Regions from separate parts of the Streptococcus fryi genome, predicted to be linked through region 1. Evidence: predicted binding sites of a transcription regulator. Region 1 holds the regulator's gene; each other region holds the start of a gene.
The links. The regulator Rex, encoded in region 1, represses fermentation and respiration genes when NADH is low (regulators of the CRP and FNR family bind a similar motif). The targets are predictions, from matches to a motif close to TTGTGAANTANTTCACAA.
Positions count from the first base shown of each region.

Region 2: a site for Rex is predicted at 1,526-1,543, ahead of ACVRZH_RS06875 (zinc-dependent alcohol dehydrogenase family protein). Genes of this name have one in related genera too.
Region 3: a site for Rex is predicted at 2,042-2,059, ahead of adhE (bifunctional acetaldehyde-CoA/alcohol dehydrogenase). Genes of this name have one in related genera too.

Region 1 covers NZ_JBRUGW010000029.1:9,723-12,978, forward strand. The annotation lists gene radC (RadC family protein) at 77-757, shown strand; gene ACVRZH_RS07880 (gamma-glutamyl-gamma-aminobutyrate hydrolase family protein) at 754-1,449, opposite strand; gene ACVRZH_RS07885 (redox-sensing transcriptional repressor Rex) at 1,568-2,200, opposite strand; gene ACVRZH_RS07890 (DUF4649 family protein) at 2,324-2,545, opposite strand; gene ACVRZH_RS07895 (DUF1831 domain-containing protein) at 2,647-2,994, opposite strand; gene ACVRZH_RS07900 (cysteine desulfurase family protein) at 2,999-3,256, opposite strand, start outside.
Region 2 covers NZ_JBRUGW010000022.1:25,580-28,835, forward strand. The annotation lists gene ACVRZH_RS06870 (DUF6287 domain-containing protein) at 1-335, shown strand, start outside; gene ACVRZH_RS06875 (zinc-dependent alcohol dehydrogenase family protein) at 450-1,505, opposite strand; gene ACVRZH_RS06880 (DUF3862 domain-containing protein) at 1,874-2,479, opposite strand; gene ACVRZH_RS06885 (Xaa-Pro dipeptidyl-peptidase) at 2,504-3,256, opposite strand, start outside.
Region 3 covers NZ_JBRUGW010000001.1:84,466-87,721, forward strand. The annotation lists gene ACVRZH_RS00480 (MORN repeat-containing protein) at 1-16, shown strand, start outside; gene ACVRZH_RS00485 (acyltransferase family protein) at 13-1,809, shown strand; gene adhE (bifunctional acetaldehyde-CoA/alcohol dehydrogenase) at 2,137-3,256, shown strand, end outside.

The sequences.
Region 1 (3,256 bases):
TGCTACCATTGTAGATTCGTGATATGGTTTACTACTATTTTCTAACTAATTACGAATAGTAAGATGGAGGTCGAATATGTACTGTATTGAATGGAATGAAGAAGCACTGTTACCTAGAGAACGCTTGCTCAGTCAAGGGGCAGAGCAATTAAGCAATCAAGAATTATTAGCTATTGTACTTAGAACTGGTAGTAAAAAAGAACATGTACTCAATCTTGCCAATGCAATTTTGAAAAAGTTAAACAGTATAGCCGACTTGGAGCATCTTTCGCTACAGGAATTACAACAATTGTCTGGTATTGGACCGGTTAAGTCCATTGAGATTAAAGCTATGATAGAACTAGCTAAGCGTATTCGTTCAGCTGAATATAGCCAGAAAGAACGGATTTTAAGTAGTGAGCGTCTGGCCAACAAGATGATGCTTGAAATCGGTCATGAAAAACAAGAGCATTTGGTCGCCTTGTATCTTGATACTCAAAATCGCATTATCGAACAAAAGACGATTTTTATAGGTACAGTGAGACGGTCTATTGCAGAACCAAGAGAAATTTTACATTATGCATGTCGGACGATGGCCACCTCATTAATTGTTGTTCATAATCATCCGTCAGGATTATGTCAGCCGAGTCAGAGTGATTTAGAGTTTACTGAAAAAATAAAACGATCATGTGACGACTTAGGAGTTGTCTTCCTAGATCACATCATCGTTGGTCGAAAAAGTTATTATAGTTTCAGAGAAGAAACGGATATGCTTTAGAGCTCGTTCACGATATAATCAAACAAAGCTTGATCAATATCACGTGTATGGCAAAGAAATTCTGGATGCCATTGAACGCCTAAGAAATGCTTATCTGGGTCTTCAAAAGTAATAGCTTCAATAGTATCGTCTTCAGGGCTACGAGCAATAACTTTCAAGCCGTCAGCTAATTTTTTTATAGATTGACGATGAAAAGAATTGATTTTAGTCTCTGTTCCATAAATTTTACTAAGAGATGAATCATCTGAGATACTAATGGTTTGTGTAAGCACATTAGGTTCTTCACTTTGCCAATGATCTTCAATGTGTTGATTAAGGTTGCCCCCTAAAACAACATTTGTTAGTTGCATACCACGGCAGACAGTGAATAGAGGTTTATTTTGCTTGAGGCTTTCTTTAATAATGGCTATTTCATAGAGATCACGTTCCAAAGAATAGTCATCTTTGAGCGCTTTTTTCTCTTCTCCGTAAAATTGAGGATCAACATTTTGGCCACCTGTCAAGATGACTTTGTCAACCATATTCACATATTCTTTGGCAGCTTCTTCGTCGCCGATAGGCAAAAGAAGTGGAATACCCCCAGCTTTTTTGATAGCTTCCACAAATCCTGCAGGAGCATAAGCCCAAGGAATATTATCTAGATCACGTTTTAGACGTTGGTTGGCAGTGATGCCAATAATAGGTTTAGACATAGTTACTCCTTAAAAGATAAAACAGGTTAACAAGGTCGTTTAAGGAGATGTTAACCTGTTTGCATTTAATCTGTTAGATGTTATGATGATGAACTCTATAAAAGCAGTTATCATCATACTATTTTTGGTTCATAAAGTAAAGTAGGGTCTGTAACTCACAGGTCAAATCAACATACTGAACGACAACATGTGGTGGTAATTGAAGGTTAACTGGTGAAAAGCAGAGAATACCCTCGATACCAGCATCCACAAGCAAATCAGCGACCTCTTGTGCTTTGACACTAGGTACTGTCAAAATAGCTGTTTTGATATCTGATTCAGCAAGTTTTTGTTTGAGCTGTGTGATAGCAAAGATAGGAATACCATCGGGCGTTGTGGTATTGATTAGTTTGTGATCTTCAGTATCGAATGCCATTGTGATTTGCATTTTGTTACGCTCATGGAAACGATAATGAAGCAAAGCACTACCGATATTACCTACACCAACTAAAAGCACATTGGTAAGAGCGTTATCGTTTAAAATTTCAGCAAAGAAATTCATCAGTTTCTTAACATCATAACCAAAGCCACGACGGCCTAATTCACCAAAATAGGAGAAGTCCCTTCGAACAGTAGCGGAATCAATACCAATAGCATCTGCAATCTGTTTTGAACTAGCTTTTTGAATGTTTTCGGCATTAAACCGTTTGAAGATACGATAATAAAGTGAGAGACGCTTGGCTGTTGCGTTAGGAATGGTTTTATCAATCATTGCTTTTTGTTACTCCTTGGCTTAAATTTATTTTTAAATTGTGAAAAATATCCTAACTCTATTTTAGATAAAGTTTGTGAAAAAAGCAACAATTTTCTTAATAAATTTAAGGTGAGGTGTTTATTAGTTAAACTGAGTTAAATCTTGTTTGATTAAGAAGTAATAGACACCACCAATGGTACCTTTATAGTCCAGTTCATGACCATTAAAGGTTAGTTTAACGACTTCATAATGGTCAGCAATAGGAATACTACATGCCATTTGAGATCTTTGGTAGCTGTCGTAGTCTGGATAAGAGAGTGTTTGTTCTTGCTTAGCGGCGTTTAGATAAGTAATCTCAATCATAAGTTCTCCTCCGAAGGCGATCATTTTAATATGATTGTCTTCTCATTAAATTATTATGTGACTAGTATAGATAAAAATAATGATTTTGACAATTGATTTGCTTAATCGGCATTTTTGATGAAAATGTCACGTTCGACAAGGCTGTTCATTAAGAAGTTAAATTTATCTTGAATGATTTTATGGTCATCGGACTTAAAAATATTAACTGATTTGAGTCCTGATTTGTCTGTAATGGTTAATTTAAAACCAGTTAAATCTTTATTGACGGCAATTTTGAGTAAGAATCCTTCACCGCTGTTAGGGACTTTTTCTAATAAGCGTGTTAACTCGTAGTTACCCAGCTTTGTCTGCATAAATGTAGTATCCTTTAGGGTATATCGTTTGATATTGGGACTTATAGTATAGCTGACTGGGCTTCCAGTTGGTCTAATTGTTTTTTCAAATGCCATGTAATCACCTCTTTAATAAGTTAGTTAAGGTATCAGCTAGTTGATTAACTTCTTCTATAGTATTAAGTTCAGATAGGCTGATACGGATTGATTCAGTGAGTCTGTTTGATTGTTCGCCGTAAAAGGCTTTTAAGACATGACTAGGTTCTACCAAGCCTGCAGTACAAGCTGAGCCAGTTGACACTGCAAAACCAGCTAAGTCTAATTGGGTCAAAAGGGTAGCGTTATTAGCTGAAGGAAACCCGATATTGATAATGTGGGG
Region 2 (3,256 bases), on a different contig from region 1:
TATGGGAGAATGCTCAGGGTAAAAGAGTAACGATTCAGTCGGATGGTTTTGTCACATATGATGGGATAGAACATACCTATTTTGTGGATGTTGAAAGAGCCAGTATATCAGAGACAGGTGTTTTAGGTGCAGCTATTACCTATTATAACCCGACCAATAAACCAGTGGCATCAGGTAGTGTTCCGACAGTCTTTGTGCCTAAAGGCGCTGTGATTATGTCAGTTGCTGATGGTGGTACAGATAGCACCGACATTAACAGAGATAGATTCTTTAGCGCACAATATGTGATGCCGTCAGATATCTTGGCACAAGAAGTTTATTATCGTGTAGACTAGCTTGACTAGGGAGGTCTTTATCAGACAGCTGACTTTAACTCCTAGTCTTCAATAGCAATAAAACCATGTTCATTATAACGAACATGGTTTTTTAAAGTTTATGTTTAAATCAGATTAAGCTGGGCTGATATCGTTTTCGATGATGACTTTAAGAGCATTGTTTGGTCCAGCATTCTTAAAGATATCGTAAGCTTTCTCGATTTCAGACAGTTTGAAGTGGTGTGTTACCATTTGAGTTGGATCAATCTTACCAGATTTCACAACGTTTAAGAGCATTTCTGTTGTGTTGGCATTAACCAAACCTGTTGATAGTGTGATGTTTTTAATCCATAAGTCTTGAATGTCAAATGATACTGGTTTACCATGTACACCAAGGTTGGCAATGTGTCCACCAACAGAGATGATTTTTTGTGCCACGTCAAATGTTGCTGGATAACCAACACATTCCATTGCAACGTCAACACCACGACCATCAGTCAATTCAGCAATCTTAGCTTTGATTTCTTCGATATCTGAAGAGCAAATAGTATCTGTCGCACCAAAGCGTTTCGCAGCTTCAAGGCGAGATTCTGATAAGTCAATCATGATGAGCTTAGCTGGTGAATAGAATTGTGCAGTCAAGAGAGCAGCTAAACCGATTGGTCCAGCACCGATGATACATACAGTATCTCCAGGTTTCACATCAGAAGATTGAACACCGATTTCAAATGATGTTGGGAAGATGTCTGACAACATAACAAGGGCATCATCTTCAACTGTTTTTGGTGCATGATACAAGCTACCATCAGCATGTGGGATATGGACATATTCTGCTTGTGTACCATTGATAAGGTGACCTAAAATCCATCCACCTGTCTCACAGTGTGCTGGAAGGCCACGTTTACAGTAGTGGCAGACGTTACAAGACGTGATACAAGAAACGATAACTTTATCACCTACTTTGAAGTTATTAACAGCAGAACCTACTTCTTCGACGATACCGATACCTTCATGTCCCAAGATATGCCCAACTGGAGTTTCAGGAACGTCACCACCCAAAATGTGAAGGTCTGTTCCACAGATTGTTGTTTTAACGATACGCACAATGGCATCTGTCGGTTTAACAATCGTTGGTTTTGGATGTTCTTGAAGTTCGATACGTCCTAATTCTGCAAATGTTGCTGCTTTCATAAAAGTTCTCCTTTTGGATATTGTTAATTTAATAACAATATTGTAACAGAAAAAGTAATCGCTTTCAATGATTTTTTGCTAATTTTTTTATAAAATATGAGAAAGTGACCTCATTAAAAAAGACATCCCCTCTAAAATCAGACATGCTTGTGAATTGCTCACAATCAAGTTGATTGAGGAAATGTCAATTGTCTGAAATACTTTACCAGTTAAGGGTTTTTAATCATCTTCTTTTATCGTCTGAGTTACTCTTTTGAAGTCGTTTAAGACTGACAAGGCATGTTTTTCTTCAGTTTGTAATATGATTTTTATAAGATGACGGCTGTATATTTAATTATCTTAGAATCATCTAATACTTAACTGGTTTTCTATTTTTCAGAAAGCCCTGCGTAGTCTTTGAAAGTCAGTTTATCGTTTTCAAAACGAAGAGTCGTGGCAACGATATTTTCTTTCTCGTCTTTGCTAAACCATTGGGTGTACATGATTGTGCCACCATCAGCTAGACTGGTTTCTGCGACATGGGGAGTGCCGAATAGAGTAATCACATCACTCAATGATTGCCCTATATTTAGGGACTGGTAGTCGTTGAGCTTAATGTGGGAGTCATCTCGTCCTTCTAGAGTGGTAAATGATTTCTTGATGACTTTTTTGTCGGAGATTTCAAGTGTTAGCGAGGTCCCTTTATGGTTATGCCAGATATATTGGGTAGTTTCTTTATGACTGTCTATATTGCCCGTCTTAATACTTGTTGCAGGACCAAACATTTGTGTGACTTTGGCAAGTTCATCTGTCTCATTCTCTTGGTTAGCTAAATGAATACGATAAAAAATGTCAAAGGTAACTTGGTTTTGATCCGTTTGTACTGTTTGAAGAGTGGCTTGTTCTGAAGGCTTGCTGGTTTGGTCATTTGGGTGTTGACAGGCAACAAGGAGGAAAATAAGCGGTAAAACACGAAGATATTTAGCAGAAACCATAAACGCACCTTTCTAGCGAATTACTTATGCTATGGGAAATTTAAGATGAGATTGACTCAAATCAACGGTGATGGTGTAGTCGCTGTTGTCTCGGATAGTGTGTTCAAAATCAGTGGTGTAAAGAACTAATTTTAGGTGTTCTCCTTTTTTCAATTGATGAACGACAGGCTGAAGGTTTAGAGTGACGGTGAACCAGTCGTCAAGAGGGATTGCTTCAATAGTCATGAGTCCAGAACGGTTTTGCAGATTGAGGAGACCTTTTGTGATGACACGATGAGGGGCAGGTGCGAAAGGCAGTTCGTCTAAGTTATCGCGAGAAAAGCTTCTACCGTAATCAACAGTCTTAGGAGCAAGTGGACGTGGGAGGTTACTGAAGTGTTTCTTTTGCTCACTATCTAAGAGTTGGGCAGACAGAATAGCTTTTGGACTATCGGTTTTCAAGCGTAGGGAAAGGGTTGTTTCACCGTTGATAAGTGTGTCTTCTGTGACAGTCAAATCAAGAGTAATGGCATTTGCCTTACCACTAAAGAGGTCTGCTTTAAAGGTCTGGTAAGCTTTGCCATATCGCTCAAAATCAGCTTCTTCGTAGTGGTTTTGGATGGTTTGTTCACCTTCACCAAGTGCTAGTGTTCTTGTTTTGGCTTCACCAAAGCTAGTGAGTGTTTCCCAAGTCTGTTCTTGGCTATTATTTTGCCAGATGACTTTTGGCAATTGATAGCCGTTTTGATGACCGAGCAATTTGTCCGTCAGTAATGCTAGCATACTTTCTCTAAAGTC
Region 3 (3,256 bases), on a different contig from region 1:
GATTTATCAAAAATGAGAATTAAGTGGTTATCTATTGTGCGTTTGATGGGGTTATTTTGGGTATTGGCTTACCATTTCTTCAAAAATCACTTTACAGGTGGTTTTATAGGTGTTGATATTTTATTTACCTTATCAGGTTTTTTAATCACAGCTAATTGGTTAGACGAATATGCGACAAAGGAAAGTATAGACTTGATTCGCTTTGGACAAAAACGACTATATCGTATTTTGCCGCCTTTGGTTCTGATGATATTAATAGTGATGCCATTCACCTTTTTAGTGAAGCGAGATTTTGTTGCAGGTATTGGTCTACAAATCACATCAGCTCTTGGATTTACAACTAATTTCTATGAAATGATGACAGGTGGCAATTATGAGAGCCAATTTGTGCCACATTTGTTTTTACATACATGGAGCTTAGCGGTTGAAATGCAATTTTATATTGTTTGGGGCTTGGTGGTCTGGCTTATTTCCAAGAAGAAAGCGACATCTAATGAGTTCAGAGGCTTTGTTTTTGTTGTTTCGGCTGCTTTATTCACGATGAGTTTTTTGACAATGTTCGTTCAAGCCTTTCTTGTCGACAATGTTTCTTTGATTTATTTCTCTCCGTTTACCAGAAGCTTTGCTTTCTTTTTAGGAAGTGTTGTGGCTACAGTATCAGGTATAAAAGATACGACAGGTCGTTTTCGACGTCATGTTGTCCTATTTGATATTAAAAAAGTACTTGCAGGCATATCCCTGGCATCTCTTTTCTTGGTGATTTTAGGAAAGTTCCTTGATTTCACACATTTATTTACGTATTTACTTGGTTTTTTACTAGCAAGTCTTGTCACATCTGTATTGCTATATGCTGTTAGACTACTTAGTGATCAGACACAAGAGATTGAAGAACCATTTATATTAACGGTTCTTGCTGATTTGAGTTATGGTATTTACCTATTCCATTGGCCTTTGTATATTATTTTTGGTCAGATAGCATCGAATAGTTTGGCAGTTGTTTTGACGTTGATTTTTTCAATTGTCTTTTCTGGCTTGTCTTACTATATCGTTGAACCAATTGTTGCTGGTAAGACACCGAATCTATTAGGTGTAACGGTTGATTTTAAGGATTATTACAAGTGGGCTTTAGGTGGTCTCGGTTTGTTGTTGGTGATTACCTTAGGGATCACAGTGACTGCCCCAAAAGTGGGGGCGTTTGAAACGGATTTGTTGGTTAGTTCGCTGAATCAAGCTGACAATCGTTTAGATAGGACCCATACTCTTTTGGCTGGCGATGCAAAAGCGGTCAGTGATGTCCAGATTATTGGTGATTCGGTAACCTTGAGAGCTTCTGCGGCTATTGAAGAAATGTTACCTGAAGCGCGACTGGATGCTGAGGTTAGCCGTGATTTCATAAAAGCCTACGAAATTTTTCACAATGACATAAAAAATGATAGTTTATCAAAAACAGTAGTTTTGGCAGTTGGTGTTAATTCTGTCTATAATTACGAAAAAGATTTGGAGAATTTTATATCTGACCTGCCGAAAGGTGCTAGGTTAGTCATTGTAACGCCATATAATTCTGGTGATGGGAGAGTGCCAGAATTACGAAACTATGAAGTTGAGTTAGCAAAAAAATATAGTTATATTACGGTTGCTGATTGGTATAAAACGTCTTTAGCTAATCCAAAAATTTGGGCTGGGACTGATGGTGTTCATTTCTCGGAAGCAACACCTGATGGTGCGCGATTGTATGCAGAGACAATTCAAAAAGCCATCAAAAAGGCTTCTAAGCAGCCTGCAAAAGGTGAAAAATCAAGCAAAAAATAGGGGGTGTTATGATTGTGAGCGTCTTTGAAAGACGCTCCTGTCCCCTATATCTTTGTTTGATTTTATCAGAAACAAAAAGAAAACGCTTACAAATAAAAGTGAATATTCGTTTTAAACTTTGAAATAATCTGTAAAATGTACATTATTGACATAAAAATCAAAAATGAAAATCGACCTTATCGCTTGATATATAGGCTTTTTCAGAGAAATGAAAAATTTTCTCAAAAAAACATTGTGAAATCATTTACAAATGAAAAAAAGTAGGTTATAATAAAAGAGTAAAAAATTTGTGAAACCTTTAACAAAAAGGTTGCAATGGAGGAAAATATGGCTGAAAAGAAAGTAAGCGTAGAAGATAAAGTGCTAGAAGCTCAGCTTCATGTTAATGGTCTTGTTCAAAAAGGATTGGTAGCTCTTGAAGAGTTCCGTAAATTAAATCAAGAACAAGTTGACTATATCGTTGCAAAAGCTTCAGTAGCTGCTTTGGACCAGCATGGAGAATTGGCTAAGCATGCCTACGAAGAAACAGGTCGTGGTGTCTTTGAAGATAAGGCAACTAAAAACCTCTTTGCCTGTGAGCATGTTGTGAATAACATGCGTCATACAAAGACAGTAGGTATTATTGAAGAAGACGATGTGACTGGTTTGACGCTTATTGCTGAACCTGTTGGTGTTATCTGTGGTATCACACCGACAACGAACCCAACATCAACAGCTATTTTCAAAGCGTTGATTTCGTTGAAAACACGTAACCCAATCGTCTTTGCTTTCCACCCTTCTGCTCAAGAAAGTTCAGCCCATGCTGCGAAAATCGTTTATGATGCAGCTGTAGCAGCGGGGGCACCAAAAGACTGTATCCAATGGATTACTAAGCCGTCAATGGAAGCAACTTCAGCTCTTATGAAACACGAAGGTATCGCGACTATCTTGGCGACAGGTGGTAATGCCATGGTTCGTGCCGCATATTCATGTGGTAAACCAGCTCTAGGTGTAGGTGCAGGTAACGTACCAGCTTATGTTGAAAAATCAGCTAACGTCCGTCAAGCAGTTCATGATATTGTTATGTCTAAATCATTTGACAACGGTATGGTGTGTGCGTCTGAGCAAGCTGTTATCATCGATAAGGAAATCTATGATGAGTTTGTAACAGAATTTAAGACATATCATACATACTTCTTAAACAAAAAAGAAAAAGCTTTGCTTGAAGAGTTTTGTTTCGGTGTTAAGGCAAACAGTAAGAACTGTGCAGATGCTAAGTTAAATGCAGATATTGTAGGTCGCCCAGCGGCTTGGATTGCAGAGCAAGCAGGCTTTACAGTTCCAGAAGGAACAAATATTCTTGCGGCTGAAGTATCAGAAGTTGGTATCAGTGAACCTCTCACACGTGAGAAATTATCTCCAATCATTGCAGTTTTGAAATCAGAATCACGTGAAGACGGTTTAGAAA